2 regions of the Clostridium lamae genome follow, and region 2 is predicted to be linked to the other one. Evidence: predicted binding sites of a transcription regulator. Region 2 holds the regulator's gene; the other holds the start of a gene.
The links. Region 2 encodes NrdR, which represses ribonucleotide reductase genes. Its sites were predicted from a motif close to CACNANATNTNGTG; they were not measured.
Positions count from the first base shown of each region.

Region 1: the regulator NrdR is predicted to act here: its motif matches at 7,706-7,719, upstream of nrdD (anaerobic ribonucleoside-triphosphate reductase).

Region 1 covers NZ_JASCQJ010000006.1:56,472-68,073, forward strand. The annotation lists gene QK892_RS04995 (3D domain-containing protein) at 1-205, shown strand, start outside; gene rnmV (ribonuclease M5) at 333-887, shown strand; gene rsmA (16S rRNA (adenine(1518)-N(6)/adenine(1519)-N(6))-dimethyltransferase RsmA) at 887-1,738, shown strand; gene QK892_RS05010 (DUF7922 domain-containing protein) at 1,861-3,192, shown strand; gene QK892_RS05015 (hypothetical protein) at 3,235-3,741, shown strand; gene QK892_RS05020 (hypothetical protein) at 3,872-4,702, shown strand; gene QK892_RS05025 (Mrp/NBP35 family ATP-binding protein) at 4,714-5,556, shown strand; gene QK892_RS05030 (ferredoxin) at 5,622-5,810, shown strand; gene QK892_RS05035 (hypothetical protein) at 5,867-6,067, opposite strand; gene QK892_RS05040 (PadR family transcriptional regulator) at 6,138-6,599, opposite strand; gene QK892_RS05045 (DegV family protein) at 6,601-7,446, opposite strand; gene nrdD (anaerobic ribonucleoside-triphosphate reductase) at 7,737-9,851, shown strand; gene nifV (homocitrate synthase) at 10,158-11,321, shown strand; gene QK892_RS05060 (aconitate hydratase) at 11,340-11,602, shown strand, end outside.
Region 2 covers NZ_JASCQJ010000018.1:60,086-71,687, forward strand. The annotation lists gene phoU (phosphate signaling complex protein PhoU) at 195-851, opposite strand; gene pstB (phosphate ABC transporter ATP-binding protein PstB) at 874-1,638, opposite strand; gene pstA (phosphate ABC transporter permease PstA) at 1,664-2,488, opposite strand; gene pstC (phosphate ABC transporter permease subunit PstC) at 2,491-3,378, opposite strand; gene QK892_RS10335 (phosphate ABC transporter substrate-binding protein) at 3,436-4,293, opposite strand; gene QK892_RS10340 (sensor histidine kinase) at 4,504-6,201, opposite strand; gene QK892_RS10345 (response regulator transcription factor) at 6,204-6,902, opposite strand; gene pgeF (peptidoglycan editing factor PgeF) at 6,914-7,651, opposite strand; gene nrdR (transcriptional regulator NrdR) at 7,835-8,290, opposite strand; gene QK892_RS10360 (YlmC/YmxH family sporulation protein) at 8,376-8,678, opposite strand; gene sigG (RNA polymerase sporulation sigma factor SigG) at 8,744-9,517, opposite strand; gene sigE (RNA polymerase sporulation sigma factor SigE) at 9,598-10,305, opposite strand; gene QK892_RS10375 (sigma-E processing peptidase SpoIIGA) at 10,308-11,105, opposite strand; gene ftsZ (cell division protein FtsZ) at 11,331-11,602, opposite strand, start outside.

The sequences.
Region 1 (11,602 bases), on a different contig from region 2:
TATAGCGGTAGATCCAAGAGTTATCCCACTAGGATCATTAGTATATGTTGAGGGATATGGTAAAGCAGTAGCTGCAGACACTGGCGGAGCTATAAAAGGTAATATTGTTGATGTATATGTCAATTCTAATGAAGAGGCATATAGTAGCTGGGGAAGAAAATATAATGTTCCTGTTTATATTTTAGCTTATCCTGGAGAATGGTAAAAAAAGGGGATGCTCTAAAGAGCATCCCTATATTATTTATATCGTTTTTATTTTTTAAGAATTTGACATAATAGATATATAGGGATAAATTAATAGTTAGGTATATTTCAGAAAGGAAGTCAATATTTTGATAAAGGAAGTTATTGTAGTTGAAGGCAGAGATGATATAACAGCTGTTAAACAAGCTGTTGATGCTGAGGTTATAGCCGTTGGGGGATTTGGAATTAATGCTAGAGTTATTGAGAGAATAAAAGAAGCCCAAAAAAGAAAGGGTGTAATAGTATTAACAGATCCTGATTTTGCAGGAGAAAAAATAAGAAACATAATATCAAAGAGAGTCAAAGGAATAAAACATGCATATATTGCTCAAGAGGACGGAATAAAAGGGGATGATATTGGTGTTGAAAATGCATCTCCGGAAGTTATAATTGAAGCTTTAAATAGAGCGAAGGCTTCAGAAGAAGTTATTGAAGAAATATTTACCTCAGAAGATATGTTTTATTTTAAATTAACAGGAGACATTAATTCGAAGAAGAGAAGATTAATGTTAGGAAAAGAACTTGGAATTGGTTATGGAAATGCAAATCAAATGTTAATAAGATTAAATAAATATTCTATAAGTAAAGAAGAGTTCATTGCGGCAATAGAAAAAATAGAAAAAATTCTAGGGGTGAATAAGTAATGGAAATTAAAGATGTAAAAACTGCTGAGTTAGTTAAGAAATATAACTTTAAATTTTCAAAAAGTTTAGGACAAAACTTTTTAGTTGATGATTCAGTACCAAGAGATATAGTATTAGGTGCAGAAGTAGATGAAAATGATTTAGTTATAGAGATAGGCCCTGGTGTAGGAACATTAACAGCTCAATTATTAAATAAAGCAAAAAAAGTAGTAGCAATAGAATTAGATAATGATTTAATTCCTATATTAACTGAAGAAATTGGTGATAATCCTAAGTTTACTTTAATACATAATGATGCTTTAAAAGTTGATTTTAATGAAGTCATAGGAGATGAGAAGAGTGTAAAGCTAGTAGCAAACTTGCCTTATTATGTGACAACTCCCATTATAGTTAAACTTTTAAAAGAAAACTATAACTTTAAATCATTAACTATAATGATTCAAAAAGAAGTTGCTGAAAGAATGAATGCAGAACCAGGAAATAAAGATTATGGATCTCTTTCATTATTAGTTCAATATTATTGTGATACTAAGATAGTAAGAAAGGTGCCACCTCAATGCTTCATTCCTAGACCAAAGGTTGATTCTATAGTAATTAGATTAGATAGATTAAGTGAGCCTAAAGTAAAGGTAGAAAATGAAAAATTATTTTTTGAAATAATAAGAGGATCATTTAATATGAGAAGAAAAACTCTTTGGAATGGAGTTAAAAATATAGGATTATCTAAGGAAAATTTAGAATTAGCGTTTCAAGAAGCTAATATAGATCCGAAAAGGAGAGGCGAAACACTTAGCATAGATGAATTTGCTATTTTATCTGATAAAATAAATAAATATTTAAAATTAAATTAAATAATAGGCTCGTGAGAAATTTGGAGTAAAATACAAAAATCTCACGAGCTTTATTTTTAACATATTTATATATCAATAGCATATAATGTATTGAATTAATGTAAAATGGAGGTTCTAGAGGTTTGTCACAATTAAATAAGTTGTATAGAAATTTTATTATTCTACAAGAAGATGAAAGAGGTTATTCTAATTCTAACGACAAAACCTTATCAGGATATTCAAAGATAGAGGCAAAGGGAAGTTCATGTAAGATTTCTTTCTATGCTCAAAATCTAAGAAAGGATGATGAAGAATATTGTATTTTAGCTATATGCAATAAAAAAGATACTAAAAAAGTATTGAATTTAGGTAAAATATCAGTATCAGATGGTGGAAAGGCAGAGATAACGAAGGAATATCCTTTAGATAATGTAGGTGGTTTAGGAATATCCTACGACAAGATTTCAGGGGCTGCAATAGGAAAAATGAAAAACGGAGTTCCTATTATAGTTATGTGTGGCTTTATTAATGGTGAGCAACCGGGAGATAGTTGGAAAAACTATAGTTTGGTAAACTGTGCTCATAGCAAATCTAAGGAAAAGATAGAATATATGAAGAAGGAAGAGAAAAAGAAAAAGAAAAAACATAGAGATGGCGAAATAGAAGAAATAGAAGATATAGAATTAGTAGAAACTGAAGAAGAGGTAAAAGAAGAAATAGAAAGAGATGATGAAGTAGAAAAAGAACCAGAAAATGAACCTGAAAAAGAAATCCAAGTTAACGAAGCAGAAGTTAGAAGTAAGGAAGAGACAATAAATGAAGTAGATGGAGAAAGCACTGAAAGAGAAGATATAGAAGGTAATGAAGAGGAGACTAGAAATAATATAGAAGAGGATGATGAGAATAATCCATTTTCAAAACAAAATTACAATGAGAATCCGTTTAATCAAAATATCCAAGAGAATTTATATGGGATAGAAGATTTAAATAGAGGCTACATCAAAAATAAATTTGATGAATATGAGGAAAAATTAGAAGAAGAAAATACTGAATTTAAGGTTAGAGGTAGCGTTGGCGAGTATTTTGAAAGCTTAGCTAATGGATTTGAACATTGCAGAGATAGATATGAGGAAATTAAATACTGTAAATGGTACAAGATCCCGGTAAATGATTTACATGAAATGTGTAATATGTCTAATTATAATAGGTATGCGGTAGCATATTATCCGATGCTTAATTATTATCCATATATAAGAAAGTATAAACATTTTATGTTGGGATATAAATGTGATGAAAATGGAATTTTAAGATATATTGTATATGGAATTCCTGGAGAAAAAAATAAGGATGAACAGCCATATGAAGGGAAGACTGGATTTGTAACTTGGGTTAGTGATGAGTCTAGAGATGGAATGGGATGTTGGTTAATGTTCTATGATTTTAAAAATTCAACAGTTGTTGTACCTATGCAATAGGTACGAACAAAATGTACTTATATATCCTAATGAGTATGTTAAATGAATAAGAAAATCTACACCATCACCCTACTGGTAGTCCTTATGTTCTTAATATCATCTATGAGAAACTTATTTATCGAAGATATAAAAAATGTTGCAATGTCCAATAATAATATTGAGAAGTTTAATAAGCATATATTGAGAGAGGGAAAGTATAGTTTTTCATTACCAGCAGGATGGGAAATAGATAGTGTAAATGATAGTAATAATGATATAATTGTTACTTTCAACGATAAGGATGATCTATATGGAGATATATCCATTATAAATACAGATATAGATAATGTTTATGGAGATAAAAAAAGTGATATAGATAGTGATATAATTATTGAAGAAGGTTACGAGTGGACAATTATAACTGAAATCGACGAAAAAATTATCAATAATTACTACATTAGAGATTACTCAGAGGGAAAAGTTCTTATAATAAAGTTTTCTTATACAGAAGGTAAGCAAAAAAATAGTATAAAGGTAGTATTAGATTATATAGCAATGAGTTTTATATAAGCTATCAATAAAATTTGCTATTAAAGAGTTAAAGTATTATAATTTATTTATAATTAGGAGAAGTAATTACTTCTCCTAATTAATTATAAAGAATTGTAGGGTGACCTTTGTATAGAGGGGAAGGATATTATTGAAAAAAACAACAAAATATTTAATGGCTACATTAATGTTTATATTATTATTTAATTTATCGTCTTGTGAAATTGTGGATAATATAAAAAATAAATTTAAAAATAATAGCTATTTTGATAATGTTGGCATGGTTGACCAAATAAGTATTCAAAGTATAAGAGACAAATCTTTTAAATTTCTTGTTACAGATGAAAAAGCTATTGCAAATCTGTATGATCTTTTATCAAAATCAGAAATTAGTGAAGTTAAGTCAGATTTACAACCAGACTACATATTTGAAATCAAAATGGGAGATGAAGTAAAACAATATAATTATGTAGTTGGTGCTTATGAGGGGAATTTTTATAATGATGAAATGAGTTTTACAGTTTCTAAAAGACTTGATGAAGGTCTTCTTCAAAACTTATCAATTATAAGAAAACCGAGAGAATTTGAATACATATATTATGAACCAATTTTAGATATCATCAATCAATTAAGTAATACTTTGGATTATGGAAATAAAAAGGTAGGAGTAGATATCAAGGATGATATAGACTGTCTAAAATATATATTCTCTACTGATTTAGAAAATTTCTTACAAAGGGCTAGAAAGACAGCTCCTAATATTGACATAATAGATAATAATGAAAGTGATTTCGATATTATTATAAGGATAAAAAATAGAGGGCATAGTACAACTGAATATAAGAGTAATATTACTGTAGAAGATAAGAAGGAAGTAAATCAATATTACTACTATATAGTTGGAGAAAATGAATATAAAGAATGGAATATTAACATCTATACGGAAGATAACCTTCCTAGAGATGTAGAAAAAAACTGGTAGGAGGTGTTATTATGTCAGGTTTTTCAACTGGCACTAACCAAGAAAAAGCAAAAAAAACATTCACTCTTGGGCAAAATGGGCCTAGAAAATTACAACCTAAATATGGTGTGATAAAGAATGTTATAGGCGTGATAAGTGGTAAAGGTGGAGTAGGTAAATCCACGGTTACAGGAATATTAGCAAGCACATTAAGAAAAAAAGGTTACAAGGTAGGGGTACTAGATGCTGATATCACAGGACCATCTATGCCAAGATTCTTTGGAATAAATGATAAAAGAGCTAATATAGAACCAATTGATGAGAATAATTTTAAATACTATCCTGTACAATCAAAGGGTGGGGTAAAAGTTTTATCAATGAATTTATTAATTCCTAAAGAAGATGATCCAGTAGTATGGAGAGGCCCTATAGTATCAAGTGTTTTAACTCAATTATTTACAGATACTGTCTGGGAAGAATTAGATTACCTATTAATTGATATGCCACCTGGAACTTCAGATATAACTTTAACTGTAATGCAAAGTTTCCCTATTAAGGAGCTTATAATAGTATCAACACCACAAGATATGGTTTCTATGATAGTTAAGAAAGTTATAGCTATGGCAAATAAGATGCCATTACCTATAAGGGGTGTTGTAGAAAATATGTCTTATATAAATTGTCCTGGTTGCGATACTAAGATAAAAGTATTTAGTAAGAAGTCAGCAGAAGAACATGCTGAATATTTAGATGTACCACTAATTGGTGAGTTGCCTATTAATGTTGACTTAACAGAAGCATTAGAGCAAGGTAAAGCAGAAGAATATGTAATCAATAATGATTTATATTCATTAATTTTTGAAGGATTATATTAATACACATAAAATATAAGCTCATGGGAACACTAGTAATGAATTATTTGTGAAAGAAGGGATATGGCATGAAAGCTCACGTAGATAAAGATACATGCATTGGATGTGGACTATGTCCATCAATATGCGAGGCTGTATTTGAAATGGACGACGATGGGAAGGCGGTAGCTAAAAACCCTGATGTTCCTAATGAGCACGAAGATGAAGCTAAAGATGCAGAAGCAAGCTGTCCAGTTAGTGCAATTAGCGTATCATAATAAAAAAGATGCTTGAAATCAAGCATCTTTTTTATTTTTAGAAATTTATATCTTATTTAAAAGAAATCAACCAATTTATCTTGAATAATTTTTGGCTTATTACTTGGAGAACTACTAATCATATTGGAATCAATATTTACTGTATCTCCTATATTTATGTAATTTGATACTTGATTTAAAGGAACTTTAACTATAGTATCATCGTCTAATGCAACAAAAGCCTCAAAGAAGTTATAATCAATTATTTTACCTTTCAAAAAATAACACCACCTATAAATATATTAGTGTTATTCTTCTCAAAATATAAGGATTTAATACAAAGAATAATTATTTATATAAATCTTTATATATAATTTTAAATACTTTTAAAGATTCCTCAATCTTTGGTTTCAAGAGAGATTTTCTTGTTTCATATTCATTAATACCCTTAGTAGTTAATGAATAGATTTTTTGAAATTTTTTCTTGGGATTATCCCATTCACCAACAATATATTCTTCTTTTTCAAGTTTTTTTAATAATGGATATATCCCACCAGTACTTGGTATCCAAAGCCCATTTGTTTTTTCACCTATTTTATTAGCTATATCATTTCCATTTGCTGGACTGATGCTAAGAATGTGAAAAACATATATGGGAAGTAACCCCTTTGTGAAAACCTGCCCAACAGACTCTTTTTCTTTTTTAATCTTTTTAAGTTCTGCAATTTTTTCTTTATATTCTTGATGAAGCCTTTGTTCTTCTTCTTTTATATCTTCTATACTGCTTAAGTGAAGATTAAATTTATTCATTTTAATCCACCTTTTGAATCGCTAGGCCAAGTAAACCGGGCCCTCCATGGACTCCTAAAGCAGGACTAATTTGTGATATATCTATACTTAATATATTATCTAAATTTTTCATTGACTCTAAAATACTTTTAGCTTCATCCAAAACACCACCATGAAGAACCCAAACATTACAAGGACCTTCATTAAGTGCCTCTTTTAAGATATTAGTAAGCTTAACAATAGATTGCTTTCTACCTCTGGCTTTACAAACTGTATAATATATACCATCTTCATTAACAGTAACAACTGGTTTTAAGTTTAACATATCGCCTATAGTTCCACTAATTTTACCAATTCTCCCGCCCTTTATTAAATATTCTAATGTATTAACAGTATAATATCCTGTAATTTTTTCTCTTATAGTTGGAAGAGCATCAACTATTTCTTCAAAACTTTTTCCTGAATTAATTAAATCAGCTACCTCCATGGCAACGATTCCCTCAGGCATAGCTAATATTTTTGTATCAAAAACATGAGATGTTAATTTAGGATGATCTTCTAATGCTAATCTGATTGAATTAAAAGTTCCAGATAAACCACTAGATATAGTTACAGCTATAACATGAGTATATCCTTCATTTTCTAATGAAATTAGCATATCTTCTAAATCCTGAGTACTAGGAAGTGAAGTTTTTGGAATTTCCTTTTCTAAATTACTATAGATTTCATCGGCAGATATCTCTATTTTATCTCTATATTCTCCATGAGAATAAGAGATTCTAAGTGGGAGTAAATAAATATTTTTCTCTTTTATTGTCTCAAGAGATAGGTCACACGCGCTATCAACTATTAATGCTATTTTTTGCATAATAAACCTCCTAACATTAACTTTATTTTACAATTTAATTATAACATAACGAATAATCATATCAATACTGATATAGTTTAGTATTAGCAGTATTGATATAGTTAAAAAGCTATAAATAAATTAATATGTCAAAAGTTAAAAAATAGTAAAAAACACTAATACAGAAGTATATATCATAGGAAGTCTATATAGCTAATTAATTCTAAGTTTTTATCAATTGAAAAGAATATTTTTAAGTAATATAATAAATACTAAGATACACTATATATTGTGTTAGGGAGGTATATATTATGCTATATGTTGTTAAAAGGGATGGAAGGGAAGTTCCTTTCGATTCTGTTAAGATAGCTAATGCTATTAAAAAGGCAAGTAGTGAAACTGGGGAAAAACTAAGAGAAAGTGAAGTATTAGCAATAGTACAAAAGGCAACAAACTACATTGAAAAAGAAAAAAATATAAATATAACAGTTGAAGAAATTCAAAATATAGTTGAGAAGGCTTTAGTAGATATGGGGTATGGAAATATTAAAGTGGCATATTCTAACTATAGGAAAGAAAGAACACATATTAGAGAAATAAAATCTGATTTGATGAAAGCTATTAAAAAAATTGGAGTAGAAACTGATAGAGATAATGCAAATGTAGGAAATAATTTTAGTTCTAAGCTGTTAAGAATAGCATCAGAGTCTAATAAATGGCACAATTTATCTATGATGCCTAAAAAGTTAGCAAAAGCTCATGAAAATGGAGACTTATATTTTCATGATTTAGATAGCTATAATTTAACAATAAATTGTCTTCATATTCCAACTAAAGAAGTTCTTGAAAGAGGATTTAATACTGGTTATGGGACAATTAAAAAACCAAGGAGAATTGAGACAGCAGCAGAACTTTCTTGTATATTACTTCAATCTTCTCAAAATGATATGTTTGGAGGGCAATCTCATCCTGACTTTGATAATGACTTAGGTATCTTTGTTGAGCCAACCAGAAAGGAAATAAGAGAGGAACTTGAGGAATTAGGCATTGATAAGGATAAGATTGAAGTTATAACTGAAGAAAGGTTAAAAAATAGAGTTAATCAGGCTATGCAAGGTATAGTTTATAATTTAAATACAATGCATTCAAGAGCTGGTTCTCAAGTACCATTTAGCTCGATTAATTTAGGAATTCCTAATTCAGATGATTCAGCATTAATTTGTGAAGCATTTCTAAAAGAATATGAAAAGGGGTTAGGGAAAGGAGAACAACCTATTTTCCCAAATATTATTTTTAGAGTTAAAGAAGGTGTAAATAGAGAGCCAGGAGATAAATATCACTATTTATATCAATTAGCTTGTGAAGTAGCAGCGAAAAGAATGAATCCTACATTTATGAATATAGATGCAGATTTTAATAAAGAATATTATGATGCGGGATATATGCCAGCAACTATGGGATGTAGAACTTATTTAATGAAAAATGTTAATGGTGAGCCTGGATGTAAAGGAAGAGGGAATATAGCTCCTGTTACAATTAATTTACCAAGAATCGGAATGCAGGCAAAAGGGGATATAGAAGAATTCTTTAATATATTAGAAATGAGATTACAATTAGCTAAAGAGTCACTATTGCATAGATATAGTATTTTAAAGAATCTTAGAATTAAAGATTTACCTTTTGTAGGAGGACAACAATTATTAAAGGGAGCCGAGGGGCTATGCCAAGATGATTCCATTGAACCAATATTGAAGCAAGGTACATGGGGAATAGGATTTATAGGACTTGCAGAAACATTAGTTGCTTTAATAGGATATCATCACGGAGAAAATAAAAGAGCAAGTGAATTAGGAATTGAAATTATTACTTATATTAGGAACTTTACAGATAGAGCGATTGAAGAAACTAAACTAAATTGGAGTTGTTATGCTACTCCAGCAGAGGGACTTTCTGGAAAGTTTATAAAGAAAGATAAGAAGATATTTGGCGTAATTAAAGGTGTTACAGATAAGGATTACTATACAAATAGCTATCATATACCAGTGAATTATCCTATATCAATAAAGGATAAAATAGATATAGAAGCACCTTATCATAAGCTTTGTAATGCGGGACATATAAGCTATATAGAAGTAGATGATAAGCCTTCTGGAGAAGTTATAATGAATATATTAGATTATGCTTATAAGAATACTAATATTAGTTACTTAGGTATTAATTTCCATATAAGATATTGCAAGAATTGTGGAGAATACTTAAATAGCAGTGAAAGAAAGTGCTGTAAATGTGGAAGTGAGGATATCCAAGGTATTTCTAGAGTAACTGGATATTTAAGCCTAGATGAGAGATTTGGACCAGGAAAATATCAAGAAAGAGCAGATAGAGTATCTCATTCCGGAAAAAAGAAAAATTATAATGTGCTTTAATGCATAAATATAAGAAACGATATAGTCTTTTGTATAAGGCTATATCGTTTTATTTATATCTACAAATGCAGGATTTTTTTATTATGTTGCAGAAATTTGAATAAAATATATCGGTTAATATAAATTAAAGAATAAAAGTGAAATAAATATATTAAAACTTGCAATTTTCGTAAAAATAAAAGGAATTTAACTTGTTTGTAAATCATATATATGGTAAAATAACTATTAATAATTTTCAGAAAATAGTGAATATTAAATTGGGGCAAGCCATAAAAAGTAATAGATAATCTTAAAAGGGGGAAGCTTATGTCAGTAAAAAATACAAAAAAAGGCAATGAGGTCTTCATTGTAGATACTACATTAAGGGATGGAGAACAAACAGCAGGAGTTGTTTTTGCTAATGACGAAAAGGTAGCTATAGCGAGGATGTTAAGTGAACTTGGAGTTGATCAACTTGAAGTTGGTATCCCTACTATGGGTGGGGATGAAAAGGAAGCAATTAAAAAAATAGTAAAAAGTAATTTAAAATCAAGTATTATGGCCTGGAATAGAGCTGTAATAAAGGACATAGAAGAATCAATAGATTGTGGAGTTGATGCAGTAGCTATATCTATTTCCGTATCTGATATTCATATTAAGCACAAACTCAAAACATCTAGAGAATGGGTATTAGAAAACATGGTTAAATCAGTAGAGTTTGCAAAGAGAAATGGCTTATATGTTTCTGTAAATGGAGAAGATGCATCAAGAGCAGATCGAGACTTTTTAGTACAATTTATTGAAGCAGCAAAACAAGCTGGTGCAGATAGATTTAGATATTGCGATACAGTTGGTATAATGGAACCATTCAAAATATGTGAAGATATAAAATATCTTTATTCAAAAACCCATTTTGATATAGAAATGCATACACATGATGACTTTGGAATGGCTACTGCAAATGCTTTGGCAGGTATCGTGGGAGGAGCATCTCATGTTGGCGTTACAGTTAATGGACTTGGTGAAAGAGCCGGTAATGCTGCATTAGAGGAGGTTTTAATGGCTTTATTGTTTCTTCATAACTATGAGGGAAGTATTAATACTACTATGTTTAGAGAAGTTTCTGAATATGTATCTAGAGCTTCAGGTAGAGTGCTTCCATCATGGAAGGCTATAGTTGGTGATAATATGTTTGCACATGAATCAGGCATTCATGCAGATGGAGCTATTAAGAATCCTAAGAACTATGAAGCTTTTGATCCAGGAATAGTTGGACTTGAAAGACAAATAGTTATAGGCAAGCATTCTGGTAAGGCTGGCATTATTAATAAGTTTAAAGAATATGGAATAGTGTTAGATGATATTTCAGCTCAAGGAGTTCTTCAAATGGTAAGAGCAACTTCAGTAAGATTTAAGAGAAGCTTATTTGATAAGGAATTAGTACAGATATATAAGGAATACTTAAGATTAAAAGAAGAAAATGTAAATTAGAAAAGGGGGCAATAAATAATGGGGGACAACTTAGTATATAAGATACTAAAAAGTCATTTAGTTGAAGGTTCAATAGAGACAGGTAAAGAAATAGGAATTAAAATAGATAGAACATTAACACAAGATTCTACAGGAACTATGGCTTATTTACAATTAGAAGCCATGGGTATAGATAAGGTTAGGACAAAAAAATCTGTAGCATTTGTAGATCATAATATGCTACAACAAGGTTTTGAGAACGCTGATGATCATAAATTTATTCAAACTGTAGCATCTAAATA
Region 2 (11,602 bases):
TATTGACAAAAATTTATATTTATAAAAATCTAGTTATATTTTTGTAGTAATAATTTAAAAATTTATAACATTTTTAATTAAGCATAATCCGCCTAATTTTAATAATCACTTTATGTTATATTACATTATTAATATATTATAGTCAATAAAAAACATCCCCTGAAAGAGGATGTTTTTTAGAATCAATTACTTATTTATTCATTTAAATCAACATAATTACCCTTTTTGGAGAATATTATCCATTCGCAAATATTAGTTACATGATCTCCTATTCTCTCCAAATACTTTGATGCAAAAAGAATCTGAGTCCCTTGATTTATCATACATTCCTCTTTACCCAATTTTTTTAAAACTATACTAAACATCCCTTGATAAATTACATCTACCCTATCATCCATACGGCAGATTTCATAAGCAGCATCCTCATCTCTGTTTATATATGCTTCAATAGATAATTTTATCATATTAGTAACTATATCAACTAGCTCCCAAATCGGCGCTATTTCATCCGAAAAATTTACTCCCTTTACTCTAGGAACTATCTTACATATATCAACCGCATAATCTGCCATTCTTTCAAGATCAGTTACAATTTTAGATGTTGTATAAATACTTCTTAAATCTCTTGCTAATGGTGATTCAGTAGCCATAAATTTTATGCATTTTTCTTCTATGACTTTTTGAAGATCATCTACTTTATCATCATTTTTCATAACTTCTTTTGCTAAATCTACATCTTGATTTTTTAAAGCAGTCATACTTTCATATATTTGCTTTTCAACTAAACTAGCCATTTCGATTAATTCTGAATTAAGCAACTTTATCTTATTACTCATTACTTCTCTCATCATTTTTTATCACCTCTTAATAATTTTAGCCAAATCTTCCAGTAATATAATCTTCAGTTCTCTTATCTTTAGGTTTATAAAAAATATCCTCAGTATCTCCATATTCAATTATTTCCCCACTTAAGAAAAATGCTGTCTTATCTGCAATTCTTCCTGCTTGTTGCATATTATGAGTTACTATTATTACTGTATACTTCTTTTTTAATTCTTCCATTAATTCTTCCATTTTATTAGTAGAGATTGGATCAAGAGCAGATGTCGGCTCATCCATTAATATTATTTCAGGAGAAACTGCTATAGTTCTTGCTATACATAGCCTTTGTTGCTGTCCTCCCGATAAGCCTAAAGCACTTTTCTTTAATCTATCTTTTACTTCATCCCAAAGTGCAGCACCTTTTAGACTTCTTTCAACTATTTCATCTAAAGATTTTTTATCCTTTATACCATGTAGTCTTGGCCCATATGCTATATTATCATAAATTGACATTGGGAATGGATTTGGTTTCTGGAAAACCATCCCTACTTTTGTTCTTAATGCAATTACATCTTTGCTTTTATATATATCTTCTCCATCAACCAGGATTTCTCCTTCTATTTTTACATTATCTATTAAATCATTCATTCTATTGATAGTTCTGAGAAAGGTAGACTTTCCACATCCTGATGGTCCTATAAAGGCAGTGACCTTATTTTCTTCTAAATCTATATTTATATTTTTTAAAGCTTTATTATCTCCATAATATAAATTCAAATTTCTAACTTGAATCTTTTTAATCTCTTCTCTTGACATACTCACACCTCTTAGTATTTATAAATTAATAATTTGCCTTATTAAACTTCTTACTTACTACCTTTGCTCCTATATTTAATAAAAGTATTATAACTATTAAAACTATTCCAACTGCTGCTGCTTGCTCAATATCCCCAGCTTCTTGAGTTACTAAATACGATTGAACTGTAAGAGTTCTTGCACTAGACATTATTCCTTTTGGCATCTTTGCCACTGTACCTGCTGTTAATAAAATTGCTGCTGATTCACCAACTACACGTCCAACAGATAATATTGTTCCAACTATTATTCCTGGTATAGCACTAGGGACTATCACTTTATAGAGAGTTTGGAACCTAGTAGCACCAAGACCTAATGATGCTTCCTTATATGAAGGTGGAACTGCCTTCAAAGCTTCTTCTGTAGTCCTAATAATTACAGGTAATATTATAATCGCAACAGTAAGGGATCCTGCAAGCAATGAATATCCAAGCTTTAATGTAACCACAAAAAATATTGATCCGAATAAACCATAGACTATTGATGGTATTCCCGATAAACTTTCCGTTGCAAATCTGATAATTTTAACTATCTTTCCTTGTTTCGCATATTCTGTTAAATAAATAGCTGCTAATATTCCTATTGGAGTTGCTATAATTATTGAAATAAATACAGTATATAAAGTAGACACTATCATAGGTAATATTCCACCATCTCCTGATGCAGAATAATTCTTTGTAATAAAATCTATATTTATTAATCTATATCCCTTTAAGAATATAAATCCTAATATGAATATTAATATTGCTACTGTAATTGTAGCTGATAGCCATACTAATGCTTTTAATAAATTTTCTTTAAATTTTCTCATAACTAGTTACCTTCCTTACTAGAAAGTTTACTTAAAACTAAGTTTAATAATAATATAAATAAGAATAATATCACACCTGTCGCAAATAGCATTTCTTGATGAGTTCCAAATGCATATCCCATTTCTAATGCTATATTAGTAGTAAGTGGTCTTACTGAATCTGTGATTGAACTAGGTATTATAGGTGAGTTTCCTGCTACTAATATTATCGCCATGGTTTCACCAATCGCTCTACCTACACCTAATACTATGGCTGCTAAAATTCCTGATTTTGCTGCCGGAACAACAACCTTAAAAGTAGTTTCTATATGTGAAGCACCTAGGGCTAATGATCCTTCTTTATATGATTTAGGTACTGCTCTAATTGCTGTTTCTGAAACTGTTACAATTGTTGGTAACATCATAATCGATAAAACTATTATTATTGCTAAGAGACTTTGTCCCTTAGGAAGATTGAAAGTATTCATAAGCCATGGAACTATTACTGCTAGACCAAATATACCATACAAAACAGATGGAATCCCTGCTAGAAGTTCAACAGCACCTGAAATAAATTTTCCAACTCTTCTCGGTGCAATTTCTGCTATAAATATAGCAGTCAATATTCCTATAGGCACACCTATTATTACAGATCCTATAGTTGCTAATATAGATGCAATCATCATAGGCATAACTCCATATGTATCAGTACTAGGCAACCATTTACTACCAACAAAAAAGTCAATAAATGAATATCCCTTGCTTATGAATGGAGTTAACCCTTTATAAAAGACAAATCCTATAATTACTAATAAGCTTATTACCGCTATAAGAGCACTTGCTAAAAACACCCCTTTTGAAATACTTTCTATAATATACTTATTATTATTTTTTCTATTAACATTTAACATTCTTATCCTCTCCTATAAAAGTACAAATGCTTATCTTACTCACTTTTAACAAATCAATTATTTAACTGGGATCGCTTTATTATCCTTAACAATACTTTGACCTTCTTCATTTAAAATATAATCAATAAACTTTTGACCTTCTTCACTTAGGCTTCCTTCTTTATTTACTATGATAAATGGTCTTGAAATTTTATACTCTCCAGATTGTACGAGTTCAGCCTTAGGCTCAATATTTTCTACATTTACAATATTTACTTCTTCATCTAAGTACTCAAAAGATACAAATCCTATTGCATTTTTATTACCTACTACAGTTTGTTTGATTGATCCTGTTCCATTTGTTATTAATGCATCTGCTACTAATTCTTCCGATTTATATCCTATTATTTCTTGAAATGCATCTCTAGTCCCTGAACCTTCTTCTCTTGAAACTACTACTATTGGCCAATCCTTTCCACCTTCAATTTGATTCCAATTTGTTATTTTCCCTGTATATATATCTTTAATTTGATCAATTGTTATATTTTTTATTAGATTATTCTTATTTGTTATTATAGCTATACCATCAAAAGCTATTGTTGTTGCTTTTACTTCAGAAGCTTCTTCTGATTTTAATTCTCTCGAAGACATTCCTATATTTGATACCCCATTTATGGCATCTTTTATTCCTGCTGATGACCCTACTTCATTTATTTCTATTGAAATATTTCCGTTATCCTCTTCATATTTTTCCGCTAATTTCCCCATTAAAGGTCCAACAGATGTTGATCCTGAAATTGATATCGTTACTTGTTTTTTAGAGCTTTCTTCATTGCTATTTCTATCAGATAAATTACTTCCACAACCAACAGTACTTACTCCTACTATACCGACTAATAATGCTATTCCTATAAGGTTTAAACCCTTTCTCTTCATGATTTCTCCTCCAAATTAACAATTAACTTTTTATTCCATTACATATCTTATATATTAATATTAATCCCTAAAAGTTAAGTAAATATTAGTTGTGTGTTAAGAAAAGTTATAGTTATGTTAAAGATTTTAACAATTATTTATTTTTAATAATAAAAAAAGGTGTGTTAAAAGCAAATTAAAAAATTCTTTTAACACAACCTCTATAAATCATTATTGAGTAATTTTCTTGATTCTTCTAATTTTAATAGTAAACTTTGTACCTTCATTAATAATTGAATCTACGTATATTTCACCATTAAACATTTTAACAATATGTTTTACTATTGCTAATCCAAGACCTGTCCCACCTTTTGCACGGGATTTGTCTACTCTATAAAATCTTTCAAAGATTCTAGGTAAGTCTTCTGATGGTATTCCAATTCCATTATCTTCAACTTCTATATACTCATAATATTTATTTCTATAAGTCCTTATATTTATTTTTGACTCTTTATTTGAATATTTTATTGCATTTTCCACTAAATTTAACATCATTTGATAGAATTTATCTCTATCTCCAATAAGTTCTTTACTACCATTATTCTCAAAGAATATCTTAACTTCTTTATTGTTTACATGATTAACAAACATATCAATTACTTCTTCAATAACTTCAGAAGGATTAAATTTATCCTCTTTCATTTTATTATTATTTTCTATATTAGATAAAATTAGTATATCGTTTATTAAGGTTGTTAATCTTTCTGCTTCCTTGTCTATAATATCTAAAAACTTATTTCTAGTATTACTGTCTTCAACATATTTTAAAGTTTCTGCAAATCCTTTAATAGAAGTTAATGGAGTTTTTAATTCGTGTGAGACATTTGCAACAAATTGACTTCTAATGTTTTCTAATCTTTTAATATCAGTTATATCTAAAACTGTTGCAACTACTCCTATAGGTATTTTCTTAGAATTAATTATTGGAGCCTTTTTTATTCTAAGTTCCCTAGGAATAGGGTGCATTAATTTTATTTCCTTAGTTTCAATTTCATGAATGCTTCTCATAAATGAAATTATATCATAATCAACAATACATTCTGAAATTTTTTCTCCTATAATATCTTTATTTATACCAAATAAATTTTTAGCATACGGATTAATAAGAATTACATTTTGCTTATTATCTACGGCTATTACTCCACTCTCCATACTCTCTAGTATTGCTTCTAGTTTGTTTTGTTTATCTATGGAGTCTATAACCTTACTTTTAAGCTGCTCTGCCATATTATTAAAAGTATTTGCTAAAGATCCTATTTCATCATTAGTATGTATGTTTACTCTCCTACTATAATCCCCATTAGCAATCTTATTTGTTGCAAGTTCTAATTCTTTTAAAGGATAGATAATTGCTTTAATAAGTTTCAAAGAAAGCCCAATGGATAATAATACAACAAAGAACAGTATTATAAAATAATACTTTATATAGCTTTCATTTATAATCTCTATATTACTTATAGGTACTGAAGATCTAATTACCATATTATCATTTATTTTTGTTGCATAATAAATCACATTAATCCCTTCAGTATTACTATATCTTGTCAAAGAGTATTGTCCCTTTTCAAAAGCTCTAATTATCTCTTCTCTATCAGCATGGTTCTCTAAGTTATCATTTTGTGAGTCTTTTATAACATTGCCTTCTTTATCAACTATTGTGAATCTAACTTGAGACTTATTGATAGTAAATACTTCTAAAGCATTATTATCAAATTCATTATTTTTAATGATTATATCATTATATATTGCTAGAGATTCTTTAGTTTTTTCTATTTCTTTAACATTTAGTAATGCTATGAAAGAAGAAGTTACTACTATTAATGCAAATATTACAGTTATCAATGATGATGCTAATATTCTTTTTTTCATATCTAATTATTAGGATTAAATCTATATCCTACTCCTCTTATAGTTTCTATAAACTTTGGATTTTTATCATCAGATTCAATTTTCTTTCTTAAGTATCTAATATGAACATCAACAGTCCTTGTTTCTCCATAATACTCATATCCCCATATTTTATCTAATAGAGTTTCTCTTGTCAGTATTTTGCCTCTATTTTTTACTAATATCTCTAATAGTTCAAACTCTTTTAACGTTAAATCTATCTTCTTATCTAATATATTTACTTCTCTTCTTTCAAAATTTATAGACATTTCACTTGATTTATATAATTCTTCATTATCAACAGATGATTTAGTTCGCCTAAGAATAGCCTTAATCCTAGCTAAAAGCTCTCTTATGGAAAAGGGTTTTGTAATATAATCATCTGCACCAAGTTCCAATCCTAAAATTTTATCTAACTCTTCTCCTTTAGCAGTTAACATTATTATAGAGATATCCTTAGTATTTGAATCACTTCTTATAGCTTTACAAACATCATATCCATCTAATCCTGGAATCATAAGATCTAATAAAATCAAGCTTGGATTTTCTTCCTTTGATAATCTTACAGCATCAACTCCATTATTTGCTGTAATAACGTTATAACCTGAGCTAATTAAATTATAACTGATTAGTTCTACAATATGATCCTCATCATCTACTACTAGTATTTTTTCTGATGCCATTAGTATCCCCCCTATTTAATAAAAGCAAATGAAAATAATCTTCCATAAGTACCTACTGATTTTCTATACGAATATAATTTAATATTATTTTCACAGTAAGTGCATAGTTTCAAAGAATAAATATTATTTTCTTTTACTCCAAATTCTCTCAAATCCTTTAATATACATTCTTCTAAACTCAAGTTTCTCCCTTTAAATAATAAGTCTTCTTGTATTTTTGTCTTTTCAACAAAAGATTCTTTTAATTCTTCAGAAACTTCATAGCAACACTGTCTTATATGTGGCCCTATAAAAACTTTTGTTTCATTAAGATCTATTTTAAATTCATCTACCATTTTCTCTAATGTTTTTAATACTATTGAATTAAAGGTACCTCTCCAACCACTATGAATGGAAGCTATAATATTATTTTTAATATCTGCTATGATTATAGGTACACAATCTGCAGTAAAAACTCCGATTGCTGTATTTTTTTCTTTTGTAATTATAGCATCTCCCTCTTCATTTTTTATACTTCCACTAATATCATCATAAACATGAATCTTATCACTATGAATTTGATTTAAATATTCTATATTATCTAAATTAAAATCTTTAACTATACTATTTAAATTTTCTATCCCAAAATCTTTATGTCTATTAAAGCTTCTATCCTCAACTGCTGTTGAAAAAGCTATATTAATTTTCCCTAATTTATATATAAGAAAATCTTTTTTATTATTAAAATCTTTTTCATATAAGCTTATCATCTAGCCACCTCATTTAACTATTTTAATATATTTTATCATTTATTAATGTGTTTTTCTATTTTTTCAAAACACTATTGATTAATTTTAACCGATTTTTAACTTAAAATAAGTATAATTATTTAATTTTTATAATTAAAATAAAAAAAGCTGTTAAAATGATAAAAATCATTTTATTACAGCCTTTTACTTTTTTGAAACTAAACTTTTTATCTCTTCTAAAAATGTATTTATATCTTTAAACTCTCTATAAACTGAAGCAAATCTAACATATGATATTTCATCTACACTCTTTAGTCTATCCATTACCATTTCTCCAATAGCCTTGGAATTCACTTCTGTTATCATTTTATTAGAAATTGACTTTTCAATATCTTCTGCTAAATCTTCGATTTGCTGTCTAGATACAGGTCTCTTTTGACATGCTCTAATAAGTCCATTTATAATTTTTTCCTTATTAAAATTTTCTCTAGTTGAATCTCTTTTAACAACTAAAATTGGAATGTCTTCAACTTTTTCATATGTAGTATATCTCTTATTACATTTTAAACATTCTCTTCTTCTTCTAATTGTTGTATTATCATCTGTTGACCTAGAATCTACAACCTTACTTTCCTCAAATGAGCAAAAGGGACATCTCATCTATTTCACGCCTTTCTTAAGTTACTTTATGCCTAATTTAAATTATACATATTTCTCACTATTATTTCTATAACTTTTTATAAATTTAGACTTCTATATCACTACTATCAACTAATATCACTTCTATTCCTGCCTTTTTCACCTTACTCCAAGGGATTTCGATATCTTCGTCTTTTGCAAACCATCCCTTAGCCATACCAGGTAATAATATAGAAATCACTTTACTTTCTTTAATGTCTATTACAAAATCCTTAATATATCCTATCTTGCTACCAGTCTTTATATCTATTACCTCCATTGTTCTAAGCGCATTTAATGAATGTAATAACAATTCATTTTCATCAATTGGTCTTTCTTCTTCCATTTTAATATTATCAAAAAATCCCATAAAAACCTCCTATTTTTATAAAGCATGTACACATTTATATATTTTTATAGAGCTCTTTTAGAGCTCTATACATATTTTCTCATGTGTTTTAACGCAGTTTTTTCTAGTCTTGATACTTGAGCTTGAGATATTCCTATTTCATCAGCTACTTCCATTTGAGTTCTACCATTAAAGAATCTCAAAGTTAATATAAGTTTTTCTCTATCATTTAATTTTTTCATAGCTTCTTTAATAGATATATTTTCTAGCCAACTTTCATCCGTATTTTTAGAATCACTTAACTGATCCATAACATAAATTGCATCTCCACCATCATGATATATTGGCTCATATAAAGATACTGGATCTTGAATAGCATCTAAAGCAAATACAACTTCTTCTCTAGGTAAATTTAATTCTTTCGCAATTTGTGAAACTGTAGGTTCTTTATTATTTTCTTTTATTAACCTATCTCTTACCAATAACGCTTTATATGCTATATCTCTTAAAGATCTACTTACTCTTATAGAATTGTTATCTCTTAAATATCTTCTAATTTCACCAATTATCATAGGAACCGCGTAGGTTGAAAATTTAACATTTTGGCCTAAATCGAAGTTATCTATGGACTTCATTAAGCCTATACATCCTACTTGGAATAAATCATCTACATTTTCTCCCCTATTATTAAACCTTTGAATTACACTTAAAACTAATCTTAAATTACCCTTTATAAAGGTTTCTCTTGCACTTTTATCCCCATCTCTCATTCTTAATAGTAATTCTCTTTTTTCTTTTTCTTTTAAGATAGGTAGTTTTGAAGTATTAACCCCACAGATTTCTACCTTATTAATAATCAAGTTATCAACCCCTTCGGAAGTAATATCATACTGCATTAAAAAGTATCCCCGAGACTGATATGTTTTATACTAAAGACAAACTAAATCATCTTATTGATTTCTTTTTTTAATCTATTAATAATTTTCTTTTCGAGTCTTGAAATATATGATTGAGATATCCCAAGCATGTCAGCCACTTCCTTCTGGGTCTTTTCTCTAGTTCCATTTAACCCAAATCTTAACCTAACAATTTCTTTTTCTCTATCATTTAAATGTTTAAGTGCTAAAAATAATAATTCTTTATCAATTTCATCTTCTATCAAATTATAGACTATATCATTTTCAGTCCCTAAAATATCTGATAATAAAAGTTCATTACCATCCCAATCGATATTTAATGGCTCATAAAATGAAATTTCAGCCTTTACTTTGCTATTTCTTCTTAAATACATCAAAATTTCATTTTCTATACATCTTGATGCATAAGTTGCAAGTTTTATCTTTTTCTCTGGATTAAAAGTGTTTACAGCCTTTATTAATCCTATTGTACCTACAGAGATTAAATCCTCTACTCCAACCCCAGTATTTTCAAATTTTCTTGCAATATACACAACTAATCTTAAGTTTCTTTCAATAAGAATATCTCTTATTGTCTCATCCCCATGTATTAATTTATCTACTAATTCCTCTTCCTCATCTTTTTTCAATGGTGGTGGTAATGCTTCACTTCCACCAACATAGTGTACATCACTTTTCAAAATCTTTAATTTTACTAAAATTCTATTTATCAGTACCTTTATTTTTATCATAACTATACTACTCCTCTTGATAATAATGCATTGAACTCATTTTCTTTGCTTAGTTTATTTTTACATTTACAAACTATAACCTCTACATCTTTCCATTCTTTATCTTCACCTCTAATTCTTACTTTCTTAGATTTAAATCCTCTAAGATTTCCATATTCACCTATTGTACTGTATGGTATCGAAAATTCTTCATCACTCTTTATATTAAATTCCTTAAGAAAATCTCCCTCAATTATTATACATGGCAAATTTGTTACAGGCTCCCTAAGGCCATTGCCCGTATCTAATAGTCCTTTAATTAAAATAGATTTCTGTTCATTTGAAATTTCTATATCATAAAGAAAATTTTGAACTAATGTCCTATCTTTCAAATAGTCAATTACTCTAACTATGACTATATAAAATGACATTAATGATAGTAATAAATATTTAATTGAATAATTATCAATCGAATAATCTTCAAAAAAACTATAATAATTTTCAATCATAGAAAATGAAAAAGTAATACCACATAGAGTAAATGCTAATATAATGAATGTAGTTGATGATTTTATTACTTTAAGTAAATTTGTATTTTTTGTACTAATCATAATCATTAATAAAATTACAATAAGCTTAAAGGGTAAAGAAACTAATATCTTATTATCCATAAACAAAACAAGTGTGTACAATGCACCAAGGATTGCTGCTAGATAAACTGTCTTATAATACTTATATCCTAGAACTTTTAATGCAATTAACAATAAAAATAGATTAATTATAAAATTTTCAATTAAAAGTATATCTATGTATATAACCATTTACCTTCCCCCTTTGTATTTAAATTATAAACTGTTTCATTTCAAAATTTTGTCATAATAACAAACTGTTTTTTTAATTTTAATCTGTAATTTACTACATTTAATTACAGTTATTAAAGTTTTTACATAAAAACTAACAAAGTTTTGTAATATAATTATTAATATGTTTTAAAATAAAAAAAAGACCAAGAAATTTGTATTCTTGGTCTTCAATACTTTAATTAACTATTTTCTTGATCTTAAAAAACTTGGAATATTTACACTCTCAGTTTCAATATCTAAAAGTGGGTCTACTCTAGTTGTTGTTTCTGTAGTTACTTTTTCATTTTCTTTTTCTTTTTCTTCTTTAACTATTTTCTTTTCAAAAATAGGTTCACGATTTAATAATCTATTATTATCTTCTTCAAATCCTGTAGCAATTACTGTTATTCTAATTTCATCTGTTAATGTTTCATCAATAACAGCACCGAATATTATATTAGCATCTGGATCAGCTG